One region of the Streptomyces sp. 5-10 genome, then DNA from elsewhere that is predicted to be linked to it. Evidence: predicted binding sites of a transcription regulator. Region 1 holds the regulator's gene; the other holds the start of a gene.
What was found. Region 1 encodes HrcA, which represses chaperone genes, less so after heat shock. Its sites were predicted from a motif close to TTNGCACTCNGNNNNNCNGAGTGCNAA; they were not measured.
Positions count from the first base shown of each region.

Region 2: a site for HrcA is predicted at 6,256-6,282, ahead of IEJ02_RS43550 (FmdB family zinc ribbon protein). Genes of this name have one in related genera too.

Region 1 is NZ_JACVYG010000002.1:369,193-384,267, reverse strand. Features, by position in the region: gene holA (DNA polymerase III subunit delta) at 1-425, shown strand, start outside; gene IEJ02_RS04095 (hypothetical protein) at 595-1,548, opposite strand; gene rpsT (30S ribosomal protein S20) at 1,827-2,093, opposite strand; gene lepA (translation elongation factor 4) at 2,367-4,244, shown strand; gene IEJ02_RS04080 (AMP-dependent synthetase/ligase) at 4,524-6,413, shown strand; gene IEJ02_RS04075 (SpoIIE family protein phosphatase) at 6,650-8,809, shown strand; gene hemW (radical SAM family heme chaperone HemW) at 9,536-10,768, shown strand; gene IEJ02_RS04065 (DUF3097 domain-containing protein) at 10,955-11,776, opposite strand; gene IEJ02_RS04060 (MBL fold metallo-hydrolase) at 11,873-12,607, opposite strand; gene hrcA (heat-inducible transcriptional repressor HrcA) at 12,772-13,788, shown strand; gene dnaJ (molecular chaperone DnaJ) at 13,789-14,922, shown strand.
Region 2 is NZ_JACVYG010000073.1:27,673-42,747, reverse strand. Features, by position in the region: gene galU (UTP--glucose-1-phosphate uridylyltransferase GalU) at 1-833, opposite strand, end outside; gene IEJ02_RS43565 (5-formyltetrahydrofolate cyclo-ligase) at 919-1,518, shown strand; gene IEJ02_RS43560 (penicillin acylase family protein) at 1,651-4,419, opposite strand; gene IEJ02_RS43555 (potassium/proton antiporter) at 4,672-6,159, shown strand; gene IEJ02_RS43550 (FmdB family zinc ribbon protein) at 6,293-6,649, shown strand; gene IEJ02_RS43545 (S-methyl-5'-thioadenosine phosphorylase) at 6,750-7,595, shown strand; gene IEJ02_RS43540 (RcpC/CpaB family pilus assembly protein) at 7,958-8,617, shown strand; gene mscL (large conductance mechanosensitive channel protein MscL) at 8,726-9,217, shown strand; gene IEJ02_RS43530 (hypothetical protein) at 9,225-9,413, opposite strand; gene IEJ02_RS43525 (AMP-binding protein) at 9,417-9,959, opposite strand; gene IEJ02_RS43520 (P1 family peptidase) at 10,162-11,304, shown strand; gene IEJ02_RS43515 (FAD-dependent oxidoreductase) at 11,379-12,452, shown strand; gene IEJ02_RS43510 (PTS fructose transporter subunit IIABC) at 12,460-14,544, opposite strand; gene pfkB (1-phosphofructokinase) at 14,630-15,075, opposite strand, start outside.

The sequences.
Region 1 (15,075 bases):
AGGCCGTCGTCGCCCGCTACTACACCGGGCGTGCCGAGGCGTCCAGCTTCACCGTGGCCGACCGCGCCGTCGAGGGCCGCGCGGCGGAGGCCCTGGAGGCCCTGCGCTGGGCCGTCTCCACCGGGGTGCCGCCGGTGCTGATCACCAGCGCCCTGGCGCAGGGCGTCCGCTCCATCGGCAAGCTGGCCTCCGCACCGCGCGGCGCCCGGCCCGGCGATCTCGCCCGTGAGCTGGGCATGCCACCGTGGAAGATCGACCGGGTGCGGCAGCAGATGCGCGGCTGGTCGGCGGACGGTGTGGCGATCGCGCTGCGCGCCGTCGCCGAGGCCGACGCGGGGGTCAAGGGCGGCGGGGACGATCCGGAGTACGCCCTGGAGAAGGCCGTCGTCACGATCGCCCGCGCCGCCCGGGCGGGCCGCCGCTAACCGTCAGCCGGGCCCCGGGGTTGGGGAGCGCGTCTCGTTCCGAGCACGTTTCTTTCCCCACCCCGCCCCTTCCCGAACCGGGGCTGCGCCCCGGGCCCCCGCCGGGGCTGCGCCCCGGGCCCCTATTGGGGCTCCGCCCCGCGTCGATACGCGGGGTTCGGGACCGTGATTACTCCTTCATCTTCGTCAGCGTCGCCTTCGCGCTCTTCTTCAGCATCTCGGTGGCCTCGTCCGGGGTCTTGGCCGAGGCACTGGAGGAGGACGACACGTACTCCGACCAGGTCGACTGATAGGTCATCCAGCCTTCCCGCACGGCGAGGATCACATAGGCGCCGGTGTTGGAGGTGCTGCTCTTGCTCTCCTGCCTCACCACATACGCCTCGTCGCCCAGCCCCCCGACCGGGCTCACCTCGTAGCTGTAGCTGGACGTCTTCTGGTCCTCGTACGCCCGGTACTGGGCCTCGAACTCGGGGCCGGGGTCGGTCTTCTTGTGCAGCGACGCCGTCGTGTAGAGCCACACCGAGGAGTAGTCGCTGCTGCTCGCGCCGCTCGGCTCGAAGTCGATGTTGCAGGTCATCGAGTCCAGCGCGGGGCTCTCGGAGCTGCTGTGCTGGGGGTTCGACGACGAGTCGCTCTTCTGCTCGTACCCGGAGTCCTCGAAGGCCTGGGAGTCCGTCGAGCCGCACAGATTGGTCGTGTAGCGGTAGCCCGCGAGATCGGCCTTCGCCTCGCTCCCGTCGAAGCCTCCCGTGGCGAACAGCACCCCGGTCCAGACCGCCGAGGCGACGACGGCCCCGCCCAGCCCCCACAGCCAACCCTTGCCGCCGCCCCCGGCCCCGGGGCCCATGGGCGGTGCTGCCCCGGGAGGCGTGCCCGGCGCGCCCATCGGGCCGTAGCCGCCGCCCAGGGGGACGGAGGGCATCGTCGGCTGGGCGTACGGATTGTGCTGGGACGGCTGGGTCTGGGGCGGCACCTGCCCGTACGGGCCGGGCGGCGGGCTCTGCGGCGGGCCCTGCGGTGCTGATCCCTGGAGCCCCTGCGCCGGGCTCTGCTGAGGCGGCTGAGGCGGTTGGGGCGGCTGCGGCGGCCCGTACGGATTGGGTGTTTCCCCCGGTGTCGACATGACGTGAACATACCCGAATTAAGCGCGAAAGCCCCGCGCTGTCCTGGGGATAAGGACAGGCGCGGGGCCTTCGTATCGATCAAGTGCGCCGCACCCGCGTGGCGAACGCAGGCCGCGTGCGGCGCGGTGCCGCTGAAGAGGCGGAAGGGGCTGAAGAGGCTCTCGGCTGCCGGTCGGAGCGGGTGAGAGGGACCGCTGTGCCCAAACCGGCTGGAGACCAACCCCGGAAGGCGTCAGCCTTCGAGGTCAGCCCCGGAGGGGGTCAGCCCCGGAAGGCGTCAGCCCTGGATGCTGGAGACCTGCTGGGCGAGCGCCGACTTCTTGTTGGCGGCGTTGTTCTTGTGCAGAACGCCCTTGCTGACGGCCTTGTCGAGCTTGCGCGCGGCGATGCGGATGGCTTCGGTGGCCTTCTCGGCGTCACCGGCGGCCACGGCCTCGCGGGTGCGGCGGATGGCGGTCTTCAGCTCGGACTTGACCGCCTTGTTGCGCAGGCGCGCCTTCTCGTTCGTCTTGTTGCGCTTGATCTGGGACTTGATGTTCGCCACGTAAAAGCCTTCACAGGTTCGTTGGGTTTCACTTGCTTCGTGGTGCGTCCGTGCCCATGGCGGCGTCCGCGGCGTCCGTGAAGACGTCCATGGAGCCCCCTACGGAGATGTCCTGGGAGATCTCCGTGAAAGAGGGGGCACGAGACACAGTCGGCCAGGTTACCAGCAGGGTCCATGGCGTCCCAAACCCGGAAGAGGTCGCCATTCATGGGACCATGGACGGGACTGACCCATACCGATAACACCGAGTCCCGCCTAGACACAGGACCCTGCGTGCCCGCGACCCCTACCAATGTGCCGGAGCCGAGCCGTACCGACCCGGCTCTGATCCGTAACTTCTGCATCATCGCGCACATCGACCACGGCAAGTCGACGCTCGCCGACCGCATGCTCCAGCTGACCGGTGTGGTCGAGCAGCGGCAGATGCGCGCGCAGTACCTCGACCGCATGGACATCGAGCGCGAGCGCGGCATCACGATCAAGTCCCAGGCGGTCCGGCTGCCCTGGGCGCCGACGAAGGACGAGGGCGGCGAGCCCGCCACCCACATCCTCAACATGATCGACACCCCCGGCCACGTGGACTTCACCTATGAGGTCTCGCGCTCCCTCGCCGCGTGCGAGGGCTGCATCCTGCTGGTCGACGCGGCCCAGGGCATCGAGGCCCAGACCCTCGCCAACCTCTATCTGGCGATGGAGCACGACCTCACGATCATCCCGGTCCTCAACAAGATCGACCTGCCCGCCGCCCAGCCCGAGAAGTACGCCGCCGAGCTCGCCCACCTCATCGGCTGCGACCCCTCCGACGTGCTGAAGGTCTCGGCCAAGACCGGCGAGGGCGTGGCCGAGCTGCTGGACCGGGTCGTCGAGCTGGTGCCCGCCCCGGTGGGCGTCCACGACGCCCCCGCCCGCGCGATGATCTTCGACTCCGTCTATGACGCCTACCGGGGCGTCGTGACCTATGTGAAGGTCGTCGACGGCACGCTCAGCAAGCGCGAGCGGATCAAGATGATGTCCACCGGCGCCGCCCATGAGCTGCTGGAGATCGGCACCAACTCGCCGGAGATGACCCCCGCCGACGGGCTGTCCGTGGGCGAGGTGGGCTATCTGATCACCGGTGTGAAGGATGTCCGCCAGTCCAAGGTCGGTGACACGATCACCCAGGTCAGCGGCGGCGCGCAGGAGCCGCTGGGCGGCTACAAGGACCCGAAGCCGATGGTGTTCTCGGGGCTGTATCCGCTGGACGGCTCGGACTACCCCGAGCTGCGCGAGGCCCTGGACAAGCTGCAGCTCAACGATGCCGCGCTGGTCTACGAGCCGGAGACCTCGGCCGCCCTCGGCTTCGGCTTCCGCGTCGGCTTCCTCGGGCTGCTGCACCTGGAGGTCATCCGTGAGCGCCTGGAGCGCGAATTCAATCTCGACCTGATCGCCACCGCGCCCAATGTGGTCTATCGGGTCGAGATGGAGGACGGCACCGAGCACACGGTGACCAACCCCAGCGAGTTCCCGGTGGGCAAGATCGCCACGGTGCACGAGCCGGTCGTCCGGGGCACCATCCTCGCCCCGAGCGAGTTCATCGGCGCGATCATGGAGCTGTGCCAGAACCGCCGCGGGGTGCTGCTCGGCATGGACTACCTCTCCGAGGACCGGGTCGAGATCCGCTACACCCTGCCGCTCGCCGAGGTCGTCTTCGACTTCTTCGACCAGCTGAAGTCCAAGACCCGCGGCTATGCCTCGCTGGACTACGAGCCCACCGGTGAGCAGACCTCCGACCTGGTCAAGGTCGACATCCTGCTGCACGGCGACAAGGTGGACGCGTTCTCGGCGATCACCCACAAGGACAAGGCGTACGCGTACGGCGTCCGGCTGGTCGCCAAGCTGCGCGAGCTCATCCCGCGGCAGAACTTCGAGGTGCCCATCCAGGCGGCCATCGGCTCCCGGGTGATCGCCCGTGAGACGGTCCGTGCCATCCGTAAGGACGTCCTCGCCAAGTGCTACGGCGGTGACATCTCCCGTAAGCGGAAGCTGCTGGAGAAGCAGAAGGAAGGCAAGAAGCGGATGAAGATGGTCGGCAGCGTGGAGGTGCCCCAGGAGGCCTTCATCGCGGTGCTGTCCTCCGACTCCGACGGCAAGGACTCCAAGGCGAAGAAGTAGGACCCCGCCCCGGGAGACGAAGAGAGCGCCCCGGGAGAAGGAGCAGAACCTCGTCCCGGGAGAAAAGGCCCGAGGCCACGGCACCGGGGACAGTGTGGTCAGCGGGCCTGGCGTGATGGATGCGCCGGGCCCGCCGCCATCCGGGGCGTCTCTTGGGCATCTCGTGAGAACAACGTGACCCGGCCCCCTTACGCCGTAAGGATTCGGCCCCTACCCTGATCACCTACTCGAAGGTTACTCGCGAGTCACCAAGCAATGATGCGGGCCCCGGAGGATGCCGTGACCGACACACAGAACTTGCTCGAGAACCGGCCGCCGTCCCTGGCGACGCACTTCCTCCAGCGCGTCGAGGCGACGCCGGACAAGGAGGCGTACCGGTATCCGGTGCCTCCTGCCTCGGGCACGGGCCCCGACGAGTGGCGGCCGCTGACCTGGCGGGAAAGCGCGGATCGGGTCTTCGCCATCGCCGCCGGGCTGATCGATCTGGGCATCCGCCCCGAGGAGCGGGTGGCGCTGGCCTCCTCCACCCGCGTCGAGTGGATCCTGGCCGACCTCGGCGTGCTGTGCGCGGGCGCGGCCACCACCACGGTCTACCCGACCACCAACGCCGACGAGACCTCCTTCATCCTCTCCGACTCCGGCAGCCGGGTGCTGATCGCCGAGGACGCGACGCAGCTCGCCAAGGTGCGGGCGCAGCGCGAGGAACTCCCCGAGCTGGCCCATGTGGTGGTGATCCAGGCCGACGACGCGGTCCCCGCCGCGGACGACCCCGAGGGCTGGGTGCTCTCGCTCACCGAGCTGGAGAAGCGGGGCACGGCCCTGCTGGAGCGGCAGCCGGACGCCGTACGGGAGCGGATGGACGCCCTGCGCAGCGATCAGCTGGCGACGCTCATCTACACCTCCGGTACCACCGGGCGCCCCAAGGGCGTACGCCTGGCGCATGACTCCTGGTCCTATATGGCCATTGTGATCGGCAATCAGGAGGGACTGCTCTTCCCCGACGATGTGCAGTACCTGTGGCTGCCGCTCGCGCATGTCTTCGGCAAGGTGCTGACGGCGGGGCAGATCTACGTCGGCCACACCACGGCGGTGGACGGCCGGGTCGACAAGATCATCGACAATCTGCCGGTGGTCCGGCCGACCTATATGTGCGCGGTGCCGCGGATCTTCGAGAAGGTCTACAACGGGGTGGCCCAGCGGGCGCGCGAGGGTGGGGCGGCCCAGTACAAGATCTTCCAGTGGGCGGCCGGGGTCGCCCGGGACTACGCCAGGATCTCCCAGGACAACTTCCGCCGCACCGGCACCGCCTCCGTGCCCTTCGGCCTCCGGGCCCAGCACGCGCTGGCCGACAAGCTGGTCTACGGCAAGTTGCGCGAGGCGTTCGGCGGCCGGCTGCGGGCCGCGGTATCCGGCTCCGCCGCGCTCGCGCCCGACATCGGCTACTTCTTCGCGGGCGCCGGGATCAACATCCTGGAGGGCTACGGCCTGACCGAGTCCAGCGCCGCCAGCTTCCTCAACCCGGCGGACTACCGCACCGGCACGGTCGGCAAGGCGTTCCCGGGCCTGGAGGTGCGGTTCGCCGAGGACGGCGAGGTGCTGCTGCGCGGCCCCGGCATCATGCAGGGCTACCACGGGCTGCCGGAGCTGACCGCGCAGGTGCTGGAGTCCGACGGCTGGTTCCACACCGGGGACATCGGCGAGCTGTCCCCCGACGGCTATCTGCGGATCACCGACCGCAAGAAGGACCTGATCAAGACCTCGGGCGGCAAGTACGTGGCGCCGGCGGAGGTCGAGGGCCAGTTCAAGGCGGTGTGCCCGTTCGTCTCCAACATCCTGGTGCACGGCGCCGACCGCAACTACTGCACCGCGCTGATCGCCCTCGACGAGCCCACGATCATGAAGTGGGCGGGCGACCACGGCCTCGGGGGCAGGACCTACGCGGAGGTCGTGGACACCGATGAGGTGCGCGAGCTGATCGGCGGCTATGTGCAGCGGCTCAACGACGGGCTGCAGCGCTGGCAGACGATCAAGAAGTTCCGGCTGCTGCCGCGCGATCTGGACGTGGAGCACGGGGAGTTGACGCCCAGCCTGAAGCTCAAGCGCCCGGTCGTCGAGCGTGAGTACAAGGAGCTGATCGAGGACATGTACGCGGGCGCGCGGGAGGTTTAACGGGCAAGGATACGACCCCGCACCGGATTTCAGGTTGACCGGCCCGCCGGACACATGAATTTTCCCCTTATCGCGGTTCACTTGCGTAACCCGGTGCATATGAGGGCGGTCCGTCTGTCACTCTGTCCGTGCCGGATACGGTTACGGATACGGCGTTATGACGGAGCTTCTTCAGGAGCCGCACAGTGGGGACGTCATCTTCTGCCACTTCTGGTGGGTCGGTTGAGGGCGGTGGGGTGGTTCTACCGGTCGGGGGTGGGGTCGGCCCCGTCCGTACCAGCGCATCGGCACGCGTCAGCCTGCCCGGCACTCCGCTCGCGGCCTCGGCCGCGCGCCGGTTCGTCCGTGCCGCACTCGCCGACTGGGCCGCGCTCGAGGTCCCGGCCGCCGACCGGGTCACCGACCAGGTGGCTGACGAGGCCGTACTGCTGGTGAGCGAGCTGGTCACCAACGCGGTGGTGCACGCGGGCACCGCCGTCGAGGTGAGCTGTGCGCTGGATGTCTCGGACCGCGAGGGTGAGCCGCCGTCCCTGGTGGTGGAGGTGACCGACCACCATCCCACCCGGGTGGTGCGCGGCGATCCGCCGGACGCGGACGAGCCGCCGGAGTACGCCGGGGGCCACGGGCTGCGGCTGGTGGCCGAGATCGCCGAGTCCTGGGGGACGACCTACCGGCGGGCGACCAAGTCGGTGTGGTTCCAGATGGCGGTGGCGCCCACGGGCCCGGCCGCCGCGGGCGGCATGGGCTCGGCCTTCATGGACGCCGCGGCCGCCGTGGACGCCATGGACGCCATGGATGCCATGGACGCGGCGAACGCCTCCGTGGCCGGGCCGGACGGCGGATTCGGGGCGGGGGCCGTCGCCGGGGGTTTGGGCGCCGTCCCCGACGGCCTGGAATCCGTCCCTGAGGGGCTGGGAGCCGTCTCCGAGGGCTCGGGAGCTGTCTCCGAGGGCCTGGGCGCTGAGGGCCTGGGGACCGTCGGTGAAGGCCGTAAGGAGGGCGTCGAGGCCGTCGAGATCGTCGCGCCCGCGCAGGGCCTCGTCCCCGTCCGCCGGGACCCCGAGTGGATCCAGCGCGGCGCGCTCTCCTTCCTCGCCGAGGCGTCCGATCTGCTGGCCGGGCAGTTCGACGAGGACATGGTCACCTCGCTCGCCGGACAGCTGCTGGTGCCCCGGCTCGCCGACTGGTGCGCGGTCTGGCTCGACTCCACGAGCGGCCCGCCGCGGCTGGCCCGGGTCTGGCACGCCAGCGAGGGGCGCATCGAGGGCCTGCGGCAGGTGCTGGAGAAGGAGCCGCCCCATGTGCCCACCGCCGTCCGCGGCAGCGCCGTGGAGTGGCCCTGGCCGGCCGACCCCGCCGCGTACGGGCCCGGCGGCGCGGCCCTCGCATGCCGGCTGGTGGCGGGCGGCCGCGCGCTCGGCACGCTGCTGCTGGGGCGGGCCGGGCTGGTGCGGATGCCGGCCGAAGTGGTCGGCCTGATCGAGGACTTCGCCCGCCGCGTGGCCCTGGCGCTCGCCTCCGCCCGCCGCTACACCCGGCAGGCGACCATCAGCCGGGTGCTCCAGCGCGGGCTGCTGCCGTCCGTGATCCCGCGGATCCCCGGGGTCGAGTCGGCGGTGGTGTATGAGCCGACGGGCGAGATCTCGGCCGGGGGCGACTTCTACGACGTCTTCCCGGCCGGTGACGGCCGCTGGTGCTTCGTCCTGGGCGACGTCTGCGGGAACGGCCCGGAGGCGGCCGTGGTGACCGGCCTCGTACGGCCCTGGCTGCGGCTGCTCGCCCGCGAGGGGTACGGCGTGGGAGAGGTCCTGGACCGGCTCAACCAACTGCTGGGCGAGGAGGCGGTGGAGCAGGCCGTCGAGGGCGCCGCGGAGGCCGTGGTGGCCGGTGTGGAGGCCGTGGGAGGCCCCGCGGGGGTCGTGGAGCTGGTGGACGGCGGCCTGGTCGGAGGCGCGGGGCTGCCGCCGGGCGGCGGGGTCGCGCGGTTCCTGTCGCTGCTGTACGGGGAGCTGGAGCCGCTGGGCGACGGCCTGGGGGTGCGCTGCACGCTGGCCAGCGCGGGGCATCCGCTGCCGCTGGTGCTGCGGCCGGACGGCGAGGTGCGGACGGTCGCGGCGCCGCAGATACTGCTGGGCGTCGTGGAGGATGTGTCGTACGAGAGTGAATCGTTCGATCTGACGCCCGGGGAAACGCTGCTCTGTGTGACGGACGGGGTGACGGAGCACCGATCGGGCGACCGGCAGTTCGACGACGAGGACGGCTTGGCGGCGACGTTCGCGCTGTGCGCGGGGCTGAGCGCGCGGCAGGTCGCGGAGCGGGTGCGCCGGGCGGTGGACGAGTTCGCGGCGGATCCGCCGGACGACGATCTGGCGATGCTGGTCCTGAAGGTGCTCTAGGGAGTGTCCGGCGGGTCGTGACGCCTGCGGCGGGCTGCTCCCCTCCCCGCCCCTTCCCGAAACCGGGGCTCCGCCCCAGACCCCGGACGGGGCTCCGCCCCAGGCCCTGGAACTGGCGCTCTGTCTCAGGCCTCGGGTGGGGCTCTGCCTCGGGCCTCGGGTGGGGCTCTGCCCCGGGCGCTGGGTGGGGCTCTGTCTCAGGCCTCGGGTGGGGCTCCGCCCCGGGCGCTGGGTGGGGCTCTGCCTCAGGCCTCGGGTGGGGCTCTGCCTCGGGCCTCGGGTGGGGCTCTGCCCCGGGCCCCGGGGGGGGCTCTGCCTCAGGCCCCGGATCGGGGCTTCGCCCCCAGGCCCTGGAACTGGCGCTTCGTCCCCAGGCCTCGGGTCGGGGCTTTGCCTCAGGCTCCGGGTCGGGACTCTGCCTCAGCACCCGGGCTGGGCTTCGCTCCTCCCCGCAGCAGCGATATGCGGCTCCGCCGCGCTGGGCCGGGGTCCAGGGGCGGAGCCCCTGCCGCGCGGCGGAGCCGCATATAGGTGCTGCGGGAAGGGGCGGGGAGGGGAAGTATCGCTATGCGGCTCCGCCGCGTGGTCCGCCGGACACCCCGTAGGTCCGCCGGAGACCTCGTAGGTCCGGTCGCCTGGGGCCGTGGCGTCCGGTCGCCGGGGGCCGCCGCGGCTGGGTGCCGTCTCGCGGTCCGGGTGGCGCCGGTGGTGCCGGACAATGGGGGCATGCCTTCCGTATTGCCTGATGGTGAGCCCATGCCCGAGGACGGCGCACTGCCCGCGACCGCTTTGGCGGGGGCGGAGCGGCGGCCGCTGGGGTTCTATCTGCACGTGCCGTACTGCGCCACCCGCTGCGGCTACTGCGACTTCAACACCTACACCGCCAGTGAGCTGCGCGGTTCCGGCGGTGTGCTCGCCTCGCGGGACAACTACGCCGAGCAGGTCGTCGAGGAGGTGCGGCTGGCGCGGAAGGTGCTGGGGGACGACCCGCGGGCCGTGGAGACCGTGTTCGTCGGCGGCGGGACCCCGACCCTGCTCGCGGCGGCCGACCTCGGGCGGATGCTGGGGGCGATCCGGGACGAGTTCGGGCTGGCCGAGGGGGCCGAGGTCACGACCGAGGCCAATCCGGAGTCGGTCGATCCGCGGTATCTGGTGGAGCTGCGGGAGGCGGGGTTCAACCGGATCTCCTTCGGGATGCAGAGCGCCCGGCAGCACGTCCTGAAGGTGCTGGACCGTACGCACACCCCGGGGCGTCCTGAGGCGTGTGTGGCCGAGGCACGGGCGGCCGGATTCGGCCATGTGAACCTGGACCTGATCTACGGGACGCCCGGCGAGAGCGACGCGGACTGGCGCGCCTCCCTGGAGGCGGCCCTCGGGGCGGGCCCGGACCATGTGTCGGCGTATGCGCTGATCGTCGAGGAGGGCACCCAACTGGCGCGGCGGATCCGGCGCGGCGAGGTGCCGATGACCGACGACGATGTGCACGCGGACCGCTATCTGATCGCCGAGGAGACCCTTACGGCCGCCGGGTTCGCCTGGTACGAGGTCTCCAACTGGGCCACCTCGCCCGCCGGGCGCTGCCGCCACAACGAGCTGTACTGGCGCGGCGCCGACTGGTGGGGCGCCGGCCCCGGCGCGCACAGCCATGTGGGCGGTGTGCGGTGGTGGAACGTGAAGCACCCCGGGGCGTACGCGCAGGCCCTGGGCGAGGGCCGGTCGCCCGGTGCCGGCCGGGAGCTGCTGTCCGCCGAGGAGCGCCGGGTGGAGCGGATCCTGCTGGAGCTGCGGCTGGCCGAGGGCTGCCCGCTGGAGCTGCTGCGCCCGGCCGGGGCGGCGGCCGCGGCACGGGCCCTGGAGGACGGCCTGCTGGAGCCGGAGCCGTACGGGCGCGGGCGGGCCGTGCTCACGCTCCGGGGGCGGCTGCTGGCGGACGCGGTGGTGCGGGACCTGGTGGACTGAGGCGGGGCCGTCAGAGGGCCGATACGGAAGATACGGAAGATACGGAAGATACGGAAACCCTCAGGCGGGCCTGAACAGGAGCCGTCAGCCCTTGCGGGAGCCCGTCAGCCCTATGGGAGCCATTAAGCCCTTACGGAGGCCATTAGTCAGCCCCTTACGGCGGCCATCAGCCCCTTACGGCGGCCGTCAGCCCTGTGGGGCCGTCACGAAGTCGATCAATTCCTCCACCCTCCCCAACAGCTCCGGCTGGAGGTCCTTGTAGGAGTGGACCGAGGACAGGATCCGCTGCCAGGCGGCCCCGGTGTTTTCCGGCCAGCCCAGGGCGCGGCAGACGCCCTTCTTCCAGTCCTGGCCGTGCGGCACCGTCGGCCACGCCGGGATGCCGACGGAGGACGGCTTCACGGCCTCCCAGATGTCGATGTAGGGGTGGCCGAGGACCAGCACATGCTCGCCGGTGACCTCCGCGGCGATACGGGACTCCTTGGAGCCCGTCACCAGATGGTCGACGAGGACGCCGAGCCGGGCGTCCGGACCGGGGGAGAAGCCGTCGACGATGGCGGGCAGGTCGTCGACGCCCTCCAGGTATTCCACGACGACGCCCTCGATGCGCAGATCGTCGCCCCAGACCCGCTCGACCAGCTCCGCGTCATGGCGTCCCTCGACATAGATGCGCCCCGCGCGGGCGACCCTCGCACGGGCTCCCGGAACGGCGATCGACCCCGAGGCCGTGCGCCGGGGCGCGCCGGGGGCCGCCGCGCGCGGGCGTACGAGGGTGACGACACGCCCCTCGAGCAGAAAACCGCGCGGCTCCATGGGGAAGACGCGATGTTTGCCGAAGCGGTCCTCCAGAGTGACCGTCGGACCCTGGGCGGTCTTCTCGCAGCGGATCACGGCACCACAGAATCCGGTGGTGACCTCCTCCACGACGAGGTCCGGTTCGGCGGGGACCTCGGGGGCGGGCCGCTGCCGCTTCCAGGGAGGGGTCAGGTCCGGGTCGTACTGTCGCATCCGGATGACGATAGCGCGCGACGGCCACCCGCTCCCGCAGGCGCACAACCGGGCGAACGAGTGGGCGAACGGCTAAGCGAACGACTAGGCGAACGACTAGAGCGACGGTGAGCCGGACACGCCAAAGCGGGCCGCCAGCTCGTCGCGTTGGGCCCGTACGAACGCGGCGTCCACCACGGAGCCGTGCCCCGGGACGTACCGGGCGTCCGCGCCGCCGAGGGCGAGCAGCCGGTCGAGCGCGGCGGGCCAGTGGCCGGGGATCGCGTCGGGCCCGGCCTGGGGCGTGCCGGACTCCTCCACCAGATCGCCGCAGAAGACCACCTCGGGCCGGCCGGGCACCAGGACGGCCAGGTCATGGGCGGTGTGGCCGGGCCCCACATTGGCCAGCAGCACCGTACGGCCGCCGAGGTCGAGGCTGAGCTCCCCGCAGACCAGGTGGTGCGGGGAGACCAGATGGTCCACGGCCTCGGTGGCGGCGTCCCGGTCCACCCCGTGGCGGATCGCGTCCTCGCGCAGCGTCTCCCGCTCACGGCGCAGCAGCTCGTCCAGGCCCGTGGCGCCGTAGACCTCGCAGCCCGCGAAGGCGGCCGAGCCCAGGACGTGGTCGAAGTGCGGATGGGTGAGCGCGATCCGGGTGGGGCGGCGGCCGGTCAGCCGGGTGATGCCGGAGCGCAGCTCGGCCCCGGCGCGCAGGGTCGCGCCGGTGTCCACGACCAGGACGTCGGTCCGGCCGACGACCACGCCGACCGTCTCGTCCCACTCCGGCATCCGACGGCGGGCCACACCGGGCGCGAGCCGCTCCCAGCCCGCCTCTTCCCAACACGTCTCCATACCGCGACGCTAGCTCAACGGGGATGGGGGAGAGTTGCTGCCAGCGTCGGCTCTTGCCCATGCCACCGCACCCCGCCGTACACTGGCGGAGGGGTTCTGGCACTCGTGCCCGGTGAGTGCCAGGCGGACGACCTGATGAGACCGCTGGACTGGAGGTGCGCGGGGTGCTCAGCGAACGCAGACTCGAGGTGCTGCGTGCCATTGTCCAGGACTATGTGGGGACGGAGGAGCCGGTCGGCTCCAAGGCGCTCACCGAGCGGCACCGGCTGGGGGTCTCCCCGGCCACGGTGCGTAACGACATGGCCGCCTTGGAGGACGAGGGCTTCATCGCCCAGCCGCATACGAGCGCCGGGCGGATCCCCACGGACAAGGGCTATCGCCTGTTCGTGGACAAGCTGGCCGGAGTCAAGCCGCTGTCCAGCCCGGAGCGGCGGGCCATCCAGAACTTCCTGGACGGCGCGGTCGACCTCGACGATGTGGTGGGGCGCACGGTCCGGCTGCTGGCGCAGCTGACCCGGCAGGTGGCGGTGGTGCAGTATCCGTCGCTGACCCGTTCGACGGTGCGCCATGTGGAGCTGCTCCCGCTGGCCTCGGCCCGGGTGATGCTGGTGCTGATCACCGACACCGGCCGGGTGGAGCAGCGCATGGTCGACTGCCCCGCCCCGGTCACCGAGGATTCGCTCGCCGATCTGCGCGCCCGGCTCAACAGCCGGGTCGTGGGACGGCGTTTCGCGGATGTGCCGCAATTGGTGCAGGATCTTCCGGAGTCCTTCGAACAGGAGGACCGGGGGACCGTCTCGATCGTACTGTCGACCTTGCTCGAGACGCTCGTGGAGGAGACCGAGGAGCGGCTGATGATCGGCGGCACCGCGAACCTCACGCGTTTCGTGCATGATTTCCCCCTGACGATCCGGCCCGTTCTGGAGGCACTCGAGGAGCATGTGGTCCTCCTCAAGCTGCTGGGCGAGGCCAAGGACTCGGGCATGACCGTGCGAATCGGGCATGAGAATGCTCACGAGGGGCTCAACGCCACCTCGGTCGTCGCGGTCGGTTACGGTTCCGGCGACGAGGCGGTCGCCAAACTCGGCGTGGTCGGACCGACCCGCATGGACTACCCCGGAACGATGGGAGCGGTACGCGCAGTGGCACGTTACGTCGGACAGATCCTGGCGGAGTCGTAAGTGGCGACGGACTACTACGCAGTCCTGGGCGTGCCTCGTGATGCCTCGCAGGACCAGATCAAGAAGGCATTCCGGCGGCTCGCCCGCGAGCTGCATCCGGACGTGAACCCGGATCCGAAGACCCAGGAGCGGTTCAAGGAGATCAACGCCGCTTACGAGGTCCTGTCGGACCCGCAGAAGAAGCAGGTCTACGACCTGGGCGGGGACCCGAACGCCGGGCCGGGCGGCGGTGGCGCCGGCGGCTTCGGCGCGGGTTTCGGCAACTTCTCCGACATCATGGACGCGTTCTTCGGCACCGCATCGCAGCGCGGTCCGCGCTCCAGGACCCGGCGCGGTCAGGACGCGATGATCCGCCTGGACGTGGAGCTCAGCGAGGCCGCGTTCGGCACCACCAAGGACATCCAGGTCGACACCGCGGTCGTCTGCACGACGTGCAGCGGCGAGGGCGCGGCGCCGGGCACCTCGGCGCAGACCTGTGACATGTGCCGTGGCCGCGGTGAGGTCTCCCAGGTGACGCGTTCCTTCCTGGGCCAGGTCATGACCTCGCGGCCGTGCCCCCAGTGCCAGGGCTTCGGCACCGTGGTGCCGACCCCGTGCCCGGAGTGCGCGGGCGACGGCCGGATCCGCTCGCGGCGCACCCTTACGGTGAAGATCCCCGCCGGTGTGGACAACGGCACCAGGATCCAGCTGGCCGGTGAGGGCGAGGTCGGACCGGGCGGCGGCCCGGCGGGCGACCTGTACGTGGAGATCCACGAGCTCCCGCACCCGGTCTTCCAGCGGCGCGGCGACGACATGCACTGCACGGTGACCATCCCGATGACGGCGGCGGCGCTGGGCACCAAGGTGCCGCTGGAGACGCTGGACGGCCTGGAGGAGGTCGACATCCGGCCCGGCACCCAGTCCGGCCAGTCGATCCCGCTGCACCAGCGCGGCGTCACCCATCTGCGGGGCGGCGGCCGGGGCGACCTGATCGTGCACGTCGAGGTGACCACCCCGACCAAGCTGGACCCGGAGCAGGAGGAGCTGCTGCGACGGCTGTCCAAGCTGCGCGGCGAGGAGCGCCCGACCGGCGAGTTCAAGCCGGGGCAGCAGGGGCTGTTCTCGCGGCTGAAGGATGCGTTCAACGGGCGGTAGGCGCTTCGGCCGGGGGTACGGGGGTTGGCCCCCGGGGGAGTGCGGCAAGCCGGGGCAGCAGGGGCTGTTCTCGCGGCTGAAGGATGCGTTCAACGGGCGGTAGGCGCTTCGGCCGGGGGTACGGGGGTTGGCCCCCGGGGGAGTGCGGCAAGC
Region 2 (15,075 bases), on a different contig from region 1:
GCGAGTCTGACAATGGCACGCAGATAGTCGCCACGGTCGCCTGTGTCGTAGCGGCGTCCCTTGAAGACGACGCCGTGCACCGGGCCGCCGAGGTCCGGACTGGAGGCTAGCGCCTGAAGGGCGTCGGTGAGCTGGATCTCGCCACCGCGGCCAGGGGCGGTCTCGCGCAGCACCCCGAAGACGGCCGGGTCGAGCACATAGCGGCCGATGACGGCGTAGTTGCTGGGCGCGTCCGCGGGGTCGGGCTTCTCGACCAGGCCGGTGACCTGGACGACGTCGTCGTCCACGGTCGGCTTGACGGCCGCACAGCCGTAGAGGTGGATCTGCGCCGGGTCCACCTCCATCAGGGCGATGACGCTGCCGCCGTGCCGCTCCTGGACGTCGACCATGCGGGCCAGCAGCGGGTCGCGGGCATCGATGAGGTCGTCGCCGAGGAGGACGGCAAAGGGCTGGTCACCGACGTGCGGGGCGGCACAGAGCACGGCGTGGCCGAGACCCCTGGGGTCTCCCTGGCGGACGTAGTGCATGGTCGCCAGGTCGCTGGACTCCTGGACGCGGGCGAGTCGGGTCTCGTCGCCCTTACGGGTCAGGGCCTCTTCGAGCTCGTAGTTGCGGTCGAAGTGGTCTTCCAGGGGTCGCTTGTTACGACCGGTGATCATGAGGACGTCGGACAGTCCGGCGGTGACTGCTTCCTCGACGACGTACTGGATCGCCGGCTTGTCGACGACCGGCAGCATCTCCTTGGGGGTGGCCTTGGTGGCCGGAAGAAAGCGGGTTCCGAGTCCCGCGGCAGGGATGACAGCCTTGCTGATCCGAGTACGCGATTGAGTCATGTACCGAACCCTATCCGGTGCCTTTGGGGCAGATGATGAGTATTCGGTGAATATGGCATGAGACAGGAAGATTGCGCACCCAGTGATCAACACCGACGCTAGTAAGCGCGCATTGCGGAGACATCACCTGACGATGAGGTCCAGGTTGACGGCGGATGACATCGAGAAGGCCGGCGCCGCTCTGGCGTGTCGTGCCCTGGAGCTTCCCGAGCTCGCCGGGGCGGCCACGGTGGCGGCCTATGTGTCCGTGGGCGGCGAGCCCGGTACGCACGCCCTGAGGGAGGCCCTGCGCGCCCGCGGAGTCCGGGTGCTGCTTCCGGTGCTGCTCGAGGACGACGATCTCGACTGGGGCGAGGACGAGGGGCCCGGTCGGCTGGCGCCCGCCCGGCGCGGCCTGCTGGAGCCCGAGGGGCCGCGGCTCGGCCCCGAGGCGGTGACCGGAGCGGACGTGGTGCTGCTGCCCGGGCTCGCGGTGGACCGGCGCGGAATGCGGCTGGGCCGCGGCGGCGGCTCGTACGACCGGGTGCTGGCCCGGCTGGCGGCGGCGGGGGCCGACCCGGCGCTGGTCGTGCTGCTCTACGACGGCGAACTGCTGGACGAGGTGCCCGAGGAGCCCCACGACCGTCCGGTGCACGCGGCGGTGACGCCGTCGGGCCTCCACCGCTTCACGCCGCGGCCCCGCTGAAGGCGCCCGGAGGCGTCTGTCGGCGGGGCCGCGAGGGTCGAACGGGCCCGGGGCCGACCGGGGGCGGAAACGCCCCTCAGACGGCCACCGGGCCCTTCGGGGCCTGTGTGGGCCCGGGTACTCCATGGGGCACTACGGGGTGAGCGCCAGCTCGTCCTCCGTCGACTTGTCCACGGCGCTCTTGCTGAACGCCCAGGGCAGCAGCTCGCCCTTCGCCCACTTCTCGGTCTGGTCCGTGTAGTGCGCGTTGTAGGCGTGACCGGAGGCGCCGGTGAGATTGATCCAGCGCGACTTGTCGAGGTTGTCGAGGTTGACGACCATCCGCATCGAGGGAACCCAGGTGACGTCGTAGCCGCCCGCCGCGTTCCAGCCGGTGGCGTTGACCGCCGCCTCGCCGCCGGAGAGGTTCCACGGGCCCCGGTTGAGGAGCCACTGCACCACGCCGGGGCCGTCGGTGCCCAGGGTCTGGTTCTTCAGCGTCAGCCGGTGCAGACGCCCCCAGCTCCAGCTGTTGATGTCCTTGCCCAGCTTGGCGGTGAGCTCCGAGCGCGCGGCCCGCATGGCCTGCGCCAGCAGCTCGTCACGGTTGGTGGCGCCAGGCCTGTTGCGGGTGCCCGCCGTCTTCCACCAGTCGTTCTTCGGATCCTTGATGATCTTGCGCACGACCTCGTACCAGCGGTCGCCGCCGTCGGGCTGGGCCATGTCCGGGTCGCGCTTACCGCATTCGCGCACCAGCCGGGCGTTGCCGTTCAGGTCCTCCAGCGGGCCCGAGTCGTCGGCCGGGCGCACCCGCAGGCACTCCCCCTTGACCCGCAGCTCCTTGGGGAGCTTGTCGCCGAAGGCCAGCTTGAGGGTGTTGCGCCAGACGGCGTTGAAGTACGCGGCGGCCGCCGAGTCCGAGTCCTGGGTGTAGTCCCAGCTCTCCAGCAGCTTCTGGGCCTGGCGTACGTAGTCGTCCTTGACGTCGACCTTCAGCAGATAGGGCGTCAGCAGTTTGGCGATCTCACTGCTGTTGTCCATCTGCAGGGACTGCATGTCGTCCGTGGAGATCTTCCCGCCGTCCTTGACCTTCGACTCGATGAGGTCGGTAATGCGCTGGCTCCGCGCGCCGTACCCCCAGTCGTCGGTCAGCAGATACGGGTAGTTCTTCTCGTCTATGACGGCCTGGTTGGCGGTGACGATATAGCCGCGATCCGGGTTGAGCTCCCAGGGCAGCGCCGACTGCGGGATGTACTTGCTCCACTTGTAGCGCGAGTCCCAGCCGGGCGCCGGGTAGCGGCCGTCGCCCTTGGAGCGCACCGGGATCTGGCCGGGCGCCTGGTAGCCGATGTTGCCCTTGGTGTCGGCGTAGATGAGGTTCTGGGAGGGGACCGCGAAGTCGCGGGCAGCCTTACGGAAGTCGCTGAAGTTCTTGGCCGTATTGAGCTTGAAGACCGAGTCCATGGTGTTGGACGGGGTCAGCGCGGTCCACTTCAGCGCCACCGCGTAGCCGTCGCCGCGGTCGGGGGCCACGTCGTCGGCGCCGGTGCCCACCGGGGCGCTCTTGCCGACGTCGGTGAGTTCGTCGTCGCGGTCGGAGACGATCGGGCCGTTGTTGGTGGTGCGGACGATGATCTTACGGCTCGCGCCGCCCGCGACCTTGATGGTCTCCTCGCGGGTGGTGAACGGGACCTGCTTGCCGTCGTAGAGGTAGCCGTCGGAGGTGACCTTCTCCAGGTACAGGTCGCTCACATCGGCGCCGAGGTTGGTCATGCCCCAGCTGATGTCCTGATTGTGACCTATGACCACACCGGGCAGACCGGCGAAGGTGAAGCCCGCCGTGTCGTACGGACACGCGCTGCTGACCTGCTTGCAGTGCAGCCCCATCTGGTACCAGACGGACGGCAGCTGGGGCGCCAGGTGCGGGTCGTTGGCGAGCAGCGGCTTGCCGGTGGTCGTGTACTTGCCGGAGACCACCCATGAGTTGGAGCCGATACCGGTCCCGTTCGGGCCCAGCAGCGCCGGAACGTCGTCCAGGGTCTTGGAGAGCGAGGACAGCTGCGTCTGCAGCCCCTGAGCGGCTCCGGTGGCCCCTCCGCCCACCGTACCGGTGCCTCCGGTGCCGCCCGTGGAGCCGGCCGGGGTGCCCTTGGGGTCGAACTCGTCCGTGACCTCGTTGAGGGCGCCGCCCTGGACGATCGGCTTGTTCCGGCTGTACGGGTAGGACGGGTAGAGCTCGTCTATCTGCTTGGCGCTGAGCCGGTTGGAGGCCAGGGCGCGGTCCACCTCGTCCTGCATGTTGCCGCGCAGGTCCCAGGCCATCGCCTTCAGCCACGCCAATGAGTCGACCGGGGTCCACTTCTCGGGCTTGTAGCCGTCGTTCTTGAAGTCCAGGGCCGCGTACTCGACCGACAGCGCGTCCCCTTGGTGGTCCTTGAGGTAGGCGTTGACGCCGTCGGAGTAGGCCCGCAGATACTTCTTGGTGGAGGCCGACACCTTGGTGTCGTACTCCTGCTTGGCCACCCGGTGCCATCCCATGGTGCGCAGGAACGCGTCGGTCTCCACCTGGCCGGAACCGAACATCTCCGAAAGCCGGCCCGCGGTCATATGGCGGCGGACGTCCATCTCCCAGAAGCGGTCCTGGGCCTGGACGAACCCCTGGGCGCGGAAGAGGTCCTCGGGGGTGCCGGCGTAGATCTGAGGTATCCCATAGCCGTCACGTTTGACCTGCACGGGGCCGGACAACCCCTTCAGCTGCAGCGATCCCGTGGTCTCCGGGAATGAGGCTCGAACTGTACTGATGCTCCAGTACGCGCCGTAGCCGACGCCCCCGACGAGCAGCAGCACGACTGCGATCACGATCAGGCGGAGACGTCGGCTCTTCTTCTTTTTGGGAGAAGAGCCGGTTGTGTTGGCGGGCATCGCTGTCCTTCGAGGGGCAGGGTGAACCTGGAGTGCTGGAGCAACCATAGGCGCAGCGCTGTCGCCGCCCCTACGCGGAGTCATGACTGACGCCCTGCACCGGCCACCGCCCGGGCTCGTACACCTCGGTGAAGCCTTCTCGTGGGAGGCTCGCGTCAAGATCCCGTAAAATGTTAGATAAGGCAATGAAGTTCCGGTCGGTGGGGACCCCTTCGCAGCGTTCCCTCCGCTCCCGCGAGAAAGGGTCGGCCCCTGACTGTTCACCACCTCAATGAGCTGCTGTTGATCTGCTCCCTCGTCCTGCTCTTCGCGGTGGCGGCGGTAAGGGTGTCATCGCGCAGTGGACTGCCCACGCTGCTGATCTATCTCGGAATCGGCGTCGCCATCGGCACGGACGGGATCGGCGTCACCTTCAACGACGCCGAGCTGACGCAGATCCTCGGCTACGCCGCACTGGTCGTCATCCTGGCCGAAGGCGGTCTGGGCACGAAGTGGGGCGAGATCAAACCCGCCCTGCCGGTGGCCGCCGTCCTGTCCACCGTGGGCGTCGCGGTCAGCGTGGGGATCACCGCGGCGGCGGGGCACTATGTGGTGGGACTGGACTGGCGGCAGGCGCTGATCATCGGCGCGGTGGTGTCGTCGACGGACGCGGCGGCGGTCTTCTCGGTGCTGCGCACGGTGCCGCTGCCCAAGCGGCTCACGGGCATCCTGGAGGCCGAGTCGGGCTTCAACGACGCCCCTGTGGTGATCCTGGTGGTCGCCTTCTCCAGCCAGGGCCCCATGGAGTCCTGGTACGCCCTGATCGGCACGATCGCCCTGGAGCTCGCGATCGGCGCCGTGATCGGCATCGCGGTCGGCTGGCTGGGCGCCTACGGCCTGCGGCATGTGGCGCTGCCCGCCTCTGGTCTGTACCCGATCGCGGTGATCGCCATCGCGGTGACCGCCTACGCGGAGGGTTCGCTGGCGCACGGGTCCGGCTTCCTCGCCGTCTACCTCGCCTCGCTCATCATGGGCAACGCACGGCTGCCGCACTGGCCGGCGACGCGCGGCTTCGCCGAGGGGCTGGGCTGGCTCGCCCAGATCGGGATGTTCGTCCTGCTGGGGCTGCTGGTCACCCCGCACGAACTGGGCGATGACATCCTGCCCGCCCTCGCGGTGGGGCTGGTGCTGACCGTGGTGGCCCGTCCGGTGTCGGTCCTGATCAGCACGGCGCCGTTCCGGCTGCCCTGGCGGGAGAAGGCGCTGCTGTCCTGGGCCGGGCTGCGCGGGGCGGTGCCGATCGTGCTGGCGACCATCCCGATGGTCAGCGATGTGCCCGACAGCCGCCGGATCTTCAACATCGTCTTCGTGCTCGTGATCGTCTACACCCTGATCCAGGGGCCGACACTGCCCTGGCTCGCCCCCCGGCTGCGGCTCGAGGAGCCCGAGCCGGCCGACCTGGGCATCGAGTCGGCGCCACTGGAGCGACTGCGCGGCCATCTGCTGTCGGTGTCGATCCCCCAGTCGTCCAAGATGCACGGCGTCGAGGTCGGCGAGCTGCGGCTGCCCCCGGGCGCCGCGGTCACCCTGGTGGTCCGGGACGAGACCAGCTTCGTACCGCTGCCCTCGACGGTGCTGCGGCGCGGCGACGAGCTGCTGGTAGTGGCCACGGACCCGGTGCGCGACGCGGCGGAGCGACGGCTGCGGGCGGTGGGCCGGGGCGGCAAACTGGCGGGCTGGCTGGGCACGGGAGCGGGTTGAGGGGCCGGTCGGAGGCTGCCTCAGGCCGTGTGTTCGATCACCGTATGTCTCGTCCCAGTGGACTGACGGGCGGGAATACTGCACTATGGAGCGTCGTTAGCACTCATTGAGTGAGAGTGCCAGGAGGAAGAACGTGCCGACCTACCAGTACCAGTGCACCGAGTGCGGCGAGGGCCTCGAGGCGGTGCAGAAGTTCACCGACGACGCGCTCACCGAGTGCCCCAACTGCGAGGGACGCCTGAAGAAGGTGTTCTCGGCGGTCGGCATCGTCTTCAAGGGCTCCGGCTTCTACCGGAACGACAGCCGCTCCTCCTCCAGTAGCTCGAGCGGCGGCTCCAGCAAGTCGGCGGCGAAGAGCGACAGCTCCGGCTCGTCGTCCTCTTCGTCCTCGGACTCGTCGTCCTCTTCCTCGTCCTCCTCCTCGACGTCTTCGTCGTCGGCGTCTTCCTCGACGTCTTCGTCGTCCTCGACGTCGAGCTCGGCCGCCTGATCGGCCCGCCTGGTTCTTCGGCTTCATCGGCGCCCCGCCACCTCCACACGGGAGGCGGCGGGGTGTCGTTCGCGTGGGCGCGGGTGGCTAGGGTGATCACATGGTCGAGACCAGCAGGCAAGCAGACATAGGGGTCATCGGGGGGTCGGGGTTCTACACGTTCCTCGACGACGTGACCGAGATCACCGTGGAGACTCCCTATGGGGCGCCGAGCGACTCGCTCGTCCTCGGCGACATCGAGGGACGGCGCGTCGCCTTCCTCCCGCGCCACGGCCGCAAGCACCATCTGCCGCCGCACCGCATCAACTACCGCGCCAACCTCTGGGCCCTGCGCTCGCTCGGGGTGCGGCAGGTCTTCGGCCCGTGCGCGGTCGGCGGGCTGCGGCCGGAGTACGGCCCTGGCACGCTGCTCGTCCCGGACCAACTGGTGGACCGCACGAAGGGGCGTACGCAGACCTACTTCGACGGCGAGCAGTTGCCGGACGGCCGGATTCCGAACGTGGTGCACACCACATTCGCCGACCCGTACTGCCCGGTGGGGCGGAAGGCGGCCGTGGACGCGGCGCGCGGACGCGGCTGGGAGCCGGTGGACGGCGGGACGATGTGCGTGGTCGAGGGCCCGCGCTTCTCCACCCGCGCCGAATCGCGCTGGCACGCGGCGCAGGGCTGGTCAGTGGTCGGCATGACGGGACACCCAGAGGCGGTGCTCGCCCGTGAACTGGGGCTCTGCTACACGTCGTTGACGCTGGTCACCGATCTGGACGCGGGGGTCGAGACCGGCGAGGGTGTCACCCACACCGAGGTGCTGAAGGTCTTCGGGGAGAACGTGGGCCGACTGCGCGAGGTGCTCTTCGACGCGGTGGGCAGGCTGCCGGAGACCTCCGCACGGGACTGCCTGTGCACCCACGCCCACGACGGCTGGGACCTGGGGATCGAGCTTCCGTAAGCCCGGTGCTGGGGCAGCCGGGCGACGACACTGGCGCCGGTCGAGGGGCGGCTGCGGCTGTGTGACGCGGCCGCCCGGCCGGTGCGGGGCAAGACCGCACGACCGCCCGAGAGCGCCGTGGGCCCGCGGCGGGGCGCCCGCGCAACGCTCAGGACCGGTTCTCGCCCGGCGCGCGATGCTCGGGGCCGGTTCTGCCCGCTGCGGGCGGGTGTCGGGCTCGCCGCGTGGCGGGATCGCTCGCGCGGGTGACCGAGTTGTCCACAGGCCGGTGGCCGTCCACAGGCCCCAGCGGGATCGGGCGGGGACGGGCATGGTGAGGGGGCCAGAAGCACTCGGACCCTCACGGCAGGCGGTGATGTGCCATGTCCCATCCGTCCCCCACCCTCGCGTTACCCCGCTCCGCTCCCCCGGCCCGTGCGGTGCCACGCTTCGATCCGGTGCGTCCCGGGCGCGCCGGCGGATTCGGGCTGCGGCGGACCGTGCGGCGACGCCGTCGCGCGATGGCGGCCGGGCTGGCGCTGACGGCCGCCGCACTCGCGGCCGCCGCACCGTCCGGCCGGGGGCACGCGGACGCGGTGACCTCGCCCGCGCCCGCGGGTGAGGAACGGCGGGGCGGCCCGCACCCCGCCATGGTCTCGGCGCCGGTCCGGATCGCCGACGCGGCGGCGGTGCGGCTGCTGCACCCCGGCGACCGGGTGGACGTGCTGGCCACGCCGCTGCCGGACGCCGCACGGGCCCGGTCGTCCGGTACTACGGCGCGGGTGGTCGCGCGTGGGGTCCGGGTGGCCGAGGTGCCGGGGCCCCGAAGCGCCCGCAGGACGGACGGCCGAGCCGACGGCGGCGCACCGGAGGTCGATGCGGATGCGAGCGGCGACGGGATGCCGGACGGCGGCGGCGCGCTCGACGGTCCGGCGGACGGCGGCGGAGCACTGGTGGTGCTGACGGTGCCGCGAGCGGACGCCACCGCGCTGGCCGGGGCCGCGACCGACTCCCGATTGGCGGTGACGCTATGCCGCCGCTGACTCCCCCGACTCCCCTGATGCCCCTCTCACCTGCGGGTGTAGGTTGCGGAACCGTCCGCTCAAGCACCGATGCGGCGAAAGAGAGGCAGTGGGTTGAGCCAGGAGAAGGTGACCGAGGAGAACAAGAGCGTCATGGAAGGGTTCAAAGCCTTCCTGATGCGCGGCAATGTGATCGACCTGGCCGTCGCGGTCGTCATCGGAGCCGCTTTCACCGCCGTCGTGAACTCGATAGTGAAAGGCCTCATCAACCCCATAGTCGGAGCCTTCGGCACGAAGGACCTCGAGAAGTACCGCTCCTGTCTCAAGGCGCCCTGCGAGACCAACGCCACGGGCGATATCGTCCACGGCATCCCGATCCTCTGGGGGAGCGTGCTCTCCGCCGTGCTGACCTTCCTGATCACCGCGGCGGTGGTGTACTTCCTGATGGTGCTGCCGATGTCGCGCTATCTGGCGCGGAAGGCCGCCAAGGAGGCGAAGGCGGAGGAGGAGCAGGCCGTCGCGGACGCCGAGGAGATCATTCTGCTGCGCGAGATCCGCGACGAGCTGGTGGCGCAGCGCGCCGCCGTCCGCGACGGTGGCGGCAGTGGCTCCAGCGCCTAGGAACCCGTCAGAGGTGGTGGGGCGGCTTCTCGTCGAGGAACCGGGCCAGATCAGCGGCATCGTCGGCACTGTCGCCGCCGGGAACCCGCTCACCCCACCCGTGGTCCGTATCGTCCGATGACCGCTGCGCGAAGGGATCGTCGAAGCTCAGCGCGGCGGCCGGATCGCGCGGTCCAGGGGCAGGGGCGGTGCTCATGCCTCAAGAGTACGGCCCGGGCAGCGGCTCGGTGTACCGGCCGAGCTCGTCGTGCCACCACAGGTCGCGCCCGGGCCTCCAGGACACCGGGCAGGCCAGCCGGTGGACCACCAGCACGGACCGCACCTCGGGGCAGCCGGCCAGCGCCCGGTCGACGTGGCGCTTGAGCGGCTGTATCTCCCCGCCGTGCTGCCCGGCGTCCGCGGTGATGACGACCTTGGCTCCGGCCTCCCTGATCCGGTCGCGCAGCTCGTGGGGGCGCAGCCCCACGGGGAGGCTGGCGCGGACGACGTCGAGCCGGCCGCAGGCCAGCGTGGCGATCACGGACTCGGGCACCAGCGGCAGATGGACCGCCACCCGGTCCCCGGCACGGACGCCGAGCCGGGTGAGCGCGGCGGCGGCCCGGGCCGCCTGGTCGAGCAGCTCGGCATGGGTGAGCTCCTCGGTGCAGTCCGGCTCGCTGATCCAGCGGAGGGCCACCCGGGCGGCCCGCCGAGGGTCGGCGGCCAGTGTCGGGAGCTCCTCCGTCCGAGAGGTACGGGGCACGGCGGTCTTCTTTCGGACGGGGGCGAACGGCATACAGCTCAGATTGCTGTCAGGTCATCAACGTCTGATGAACGCCCGCTATATGAGTCGTCAGCATCCCGTCCGGCGCGCTTCGGCGGCGATCACGGGAGGGCGGATGCCGGGGTGGTTCGCGCCTCGCTACTCGACCATGCCACGGCTTCCCGTGCTACGGATAGCCCCCATGGATACCGAGCGGACAAACCCCGAATCAACTCCCACCGGTCCGGCCGACGGTCTGACGGATGTCCGCGGACTGCGGGTGGGCCATGCCCAGCGGTCCGGCGGCGGCCGGCTCACCGGGACGACCGTGGTGCTGGCCCCCGAGGGCGGTGCGGTCGCCGCCGTCGATGTGCGCGGCGGTGGCCCCGGCACCCGGGAGACCGATGCCCTCGATCCGCGCAATCTGGTCCAGCGCGTCGATGCCGTCGTGCTGACCGGCGGCAGCGCCTTCGGGCTCGACAGCGCCTCGGGGGTTGCCTCCTGGCTGGAGGACCACGGCCGGGGCTTCCGGGTCGGCCCCGATCCGGCACAGGTCGTTCCGGTGGTCCCGGCCGCCGCCCTCTTCGACCTGGGCCGGGGCGGCGACTGGCGGGCCCGCCCGGACGCCGCGCTGGGGCGCGAGGCGATCGAGGCGGCGGCCGGATCGGAGATGGGGGTGCCGGTCGCGCAGGGCAATGTGGGGGCGGGCACGGGCGCGGTGGCCGGTGGGCTCAAGGGCGGCACCGGTTCGGCCTCCACGGTGCTGCCGTCCGGCGTCACGGTGGCCGCGCTGGCGGTGGTCAACGCCGCGGGATCGGTGGTCGATCCCGGTACGGGTGCGCTGTACGGGGAGCACTACGGGCCGTCGGAGGAGGGCGGGCCGCACCGGCCCGGTGCGGCCGTGCACGTGGAGGCGATGCGCCGGCTGGCCGCCGCGCGGGCCGAATCGGAGCGGCGGCAGGCCGCGTCGGTGCGGCCTCCGCTGAACACCACGCTGGCCGTGGTGGCCACCGACGCCGTGCTCACCCGGGCCCAGGCGCAGAAGCTCGCGGGGACGGCGCACGACGGTCTGGCGCGGGCCGTCCGGCCGGTACATCTGCTCTCCGACGGCGACACGGTCTTCGCCCTGGCCACCTGCGAGCACCCGTTGATACCGGATGGCGACCCCGAGGACGCCGGCGATCCGGCGTTCGGGGTGCACCGGGAGAGCGGTGCGCTGAACGAGGTGCTGGCGGCCGGGGCGGATGTGCTGACCCGGGCGGTGGTCAAGGCGGTGCTCGCGGCGGAGACCGTGGACGGCCCGGGCGGTGTCTTCCCCGCGTACCGGGATCTTTACGGCCTCTGATCCGCGGGGCCGGAGGGAAGGAAGCGTCCGGCCGGGAGAAGCGGACCGGAGCGATGAAGAGAAGGGGGCTTCCCATGGACACCGATCTACTGATCGTCGGCGGTGGCCCGGCGGGCTGCGCCGCCGCCGTGATGGCGGCGAGTGTGGGGATGCGCTCGGTGCTGATCGAGTCGGGCGACGCCCTGTGCGGGGCGCTGCGGCGCATCCCGGTGGTGCGCAATGTCCTCACCGCCACCAACGGCCCGGATCTGGCCGCGGCGATCGAGGCCGACCTGGCGTGCTGTGATCTGTGCCGGGTGGAGCTGGGCCGCCGCGCCACGGTGATCGACGCCTTCGACGACCGCGTCGAGGTCACGATCGAGCCCGTGAAGCCCGTGAAGTCCATGAAGCCCGTGGGGTCCGTTGAGCCGGTGGAAATCGTGGAGTCCGCAGGGTCCGATCGGGCTCCTGGCTTGCGGCTGACCGCTCCGTATGTGGTCGTCGCCACGGGGGTCGGGCCGCTGGACCCCGAGGGCGTGGGATGGCTCGGGGGCGTGGCGGGCCGGGCGCTACCGCAGCTGTGGGAGGCGGATCCGGCGGCGATCGACGACCGGACGGTGCTGGTCCTGGGGGCGGACCGGCCCCTGGGGACCGTGGCGCGGGCCCATCCGGAGGTCAAGGCCCGCTTTGTGGTGGCGTATCCGCCCGAGGACGCCTACAAGACCGAGGAGATCCGGCGGGACCCCCGGGTGGAGTTGGTGGCCGTGCGGCGGCTGGAGTTGGGGCCCGCGTCGGCACCGGTCACCGCCGAGGTCGAGACGCTGGAGGGCGAGCGGCGGACGCTCACGGCCGATCTCGCCTTCCTCAACCTGGGCAGCGCCCCAGCACCCCCGGCCGGGGCGGTGGAGGCCGACCGGTCCGGGTACTGCCCTCCCGGGAGCCAGCACCCCCGGGTCTTCACCGCCGGTGATCTGCGGTCGGTCCGCTTCCAGCGGATCGCGACCGCCATGGGGTCGGGTGGCGAGGCCGCGCTCGGCGCCTACTACGCCTCGCGTGGGCTGTCCACGAAGACCGGTGGCCCGCCCACGGAGACCAGCGGCCCACCCACGGAGACCAGCGGCCCGCCCACGGAGGTGGGCGAGCCGCCGGGCCCGACAGGGGGTGGCTGAGATGCGGTCAGACCGCCACCGCCACCTTCGACTCGTCCTCGGTGGTACCGTCCGCGGCGGCACCGCCGCCCGCCTGGCCGGTGGCCTCCGGTTCCGCCGTCTTCCGCAGCCCCTTGAGGAAGACCACCAGACCGGTCGAGACCACCGTGCCCGCCACGATGGCCAGCAGGTAGAGGAACGGCTGGCCGATCAGCGGGACCACGAAGATGCCGCCGTGCGGGGCGCGCAGCGTGCAGTCGAACGCCATCGACAGCGCACCGGTGACGGCACCGCCCACCATCGACGAGGGGATCACCCGCAGGGGATCCGCCGCGGCGAACGGAATGGCGCCCTCACTGATGAAGGAGGCACCCAGCACCCAGGCGGCCTTGCCGTTCTCCCGCTCGGTCTTGGTGAACAGCCGCCCGCGCACGGTGGTGGCGAGAGCCATCGCCAGCGGCGGGACCATACCGGCGGCCATCACCGCAGCCATGATCTTGAGGCTTCCGGTGGAGGGGTCCGACACCGCGATACCGCCGGTCGCGAAGGCGTAGGCCACCTTGTTGACCGGGCCGCCCAGGTCGAAGCACATCATCAGGCCGAGGAGGACGCCGAGGCCGATGGCGTTGGCGCCGGAGAGGCCGTTCAGCCAGTCGGTCATCGCCTCCTGCGCGGAGGCGATGGGCTTGCCGATCACCACGAACATCAGGACGCCGACGATCGCGGAGGAGATCAGCGGGATCACCACCACCGGCATGATGCCGCGCAACGACGCCGGGACCTTGAACCGCTGGATGGCCATGACGACCGCACCCGCGATCAGACCCGCGACCAGACCACCGAGGAATCCGGCCTTGATGGTGGTCGCGATGTAGCCGCCCACGAAACCGGGCACCAGACCGGGCCGGTCGGCCATGCCGTAGGCGATATAGCCCGCAAGGACCGGCACCAGGAAGGTGAACGCCGCACTGCCGATCTGGAAGAGCAGCGCCGCCCAGCTGCTGGTCTCGGTCCAGACGAAGTGGTCCGCCACGGACTTGGCGCCCGCGATCTCGTAGCCGCCGATCGCGAAGGCGAGCGCGATCAGCAGACCGCCCGCGGCGACGAACGGGACCATGTAACTGACGCCCGTCATCAGCCACTTGCGCAGCCGGGTGCCGAAGCCGTCACCGGCGGCACCGTCCGCGTCCATCGGCGCCGAGCCCTCCGCCGCGCCGTCGGCCGATGCGGCGATCTCGCCCCGCGCGGCCTTCCCGCGCGCCTCGGCGATGAGCTCGGCGGGGCGGTTGATGGCCGCCTTCACCCCGACGTCCACCGTCGGCTTGCCCGCGAAGCGGGCCTTCTCCCGCACCTCCACATCGTGCGCGAAGACCACCGCGTCGGCGGCGGCGATGGTGGCGGCGGGGAGCTTGTCGAATCCGGCCGAGCCCTGGGTCTCGACCACCAGCTCGACCCCGGCCTCGCGAGCGGCGTTCTCCAGCGACTCGGCGGCCATATAGGTGTGGGCGATACCGGTGGGGCAGGACGTGACGGCCACGATCCGGAAGGGGGCCACCGGCTCCGACGCGGTCTGGGAGGCAGCGGAGGCCGCAGCCGAGGCGGAGGCGGCAGGCTCAGCCGGAGCCGACTCCGCAGCGGCGGACTCGGCTGTGGCGGGCTCAGCCGTGGCGGGCTCCTCGCCACGGATCAGGGCGGCCACCCGTTCGGGCTGGTCGGCCGAGCGCAGCGCATCGGTGAAGTCGGCGTTCATCAGCTGCCGTGCCAGGCTCGACAGGATCGTCAGATGGTCGCTGTCCGCGCCCGCAGGGGCGGCGATCAGGAAGATCAGATCGGCCGGCCCGTCCGCCGCGCCGAAGTCGATCCGGGCCGCGCTGCGCCCGAAGGCCAGGGTCGGCTCGGTGACATGGGTGCTTCGGCAGTGGGGTATGCCGATGCCGCCGTCCAGGCCGGTCGGCATCTGCTCCTCGCGCGAGGCCACATCGGCGAGAAAGCCGTCGAGGTCGGTGACCCGGCCGGCCTCGACCATGCGTTCGGCGAGCGACCGGGCGGCGGCTTCCTTGGTGTCGGCGGACAGGTCAAGGTCGACCAGATCCGCGGTGATCAGCTCACTCATCTCGCGGCTCCCTTGTGTGCGGTGCCGCCCTGGGGGAGGCGGGCGGACGGAGTGGGGATTGGGGGGTGGGAGTGGGGTCGGCCGGTCACGCGGGCTCCTTGAGCACACGGTCCAGCGGGATGTCCGACGTGGTGACCACGGCGGACGGATCGAGGTCGGCCGGGGTGGGCATGGCGCTGCCCGGCAGCTGCACCGCGGCCGCTCCATGGGCCACGGCCGAGGCGAGTGCGGCGGGGCCGGAGCCGCCCGCCGCGAGGAATCCGGCGAGCGAGGCGTCGCCCGCGCCGACGTTGCTGCGCACGGCGGTGACCTGTGCGGTGCCGAAGTACGCGCCGGTCTCGTCGACCAGCAGCTGGCCGTCGGCGCCCAGGCTGGCCAGCACGGCGCGGGCACCCAGCCCGCGCAGTTCCTCGGCCGCCTTGACCGCCTCGCCCACCGTGGCCAGCGGACGGCCCACGGCCTGGGCCAGCTCCTCGGCGTTGGGCTTCACCACATCGGGGCGCTCGCGCAGGGCGGCGGTCAGCGAGGGGC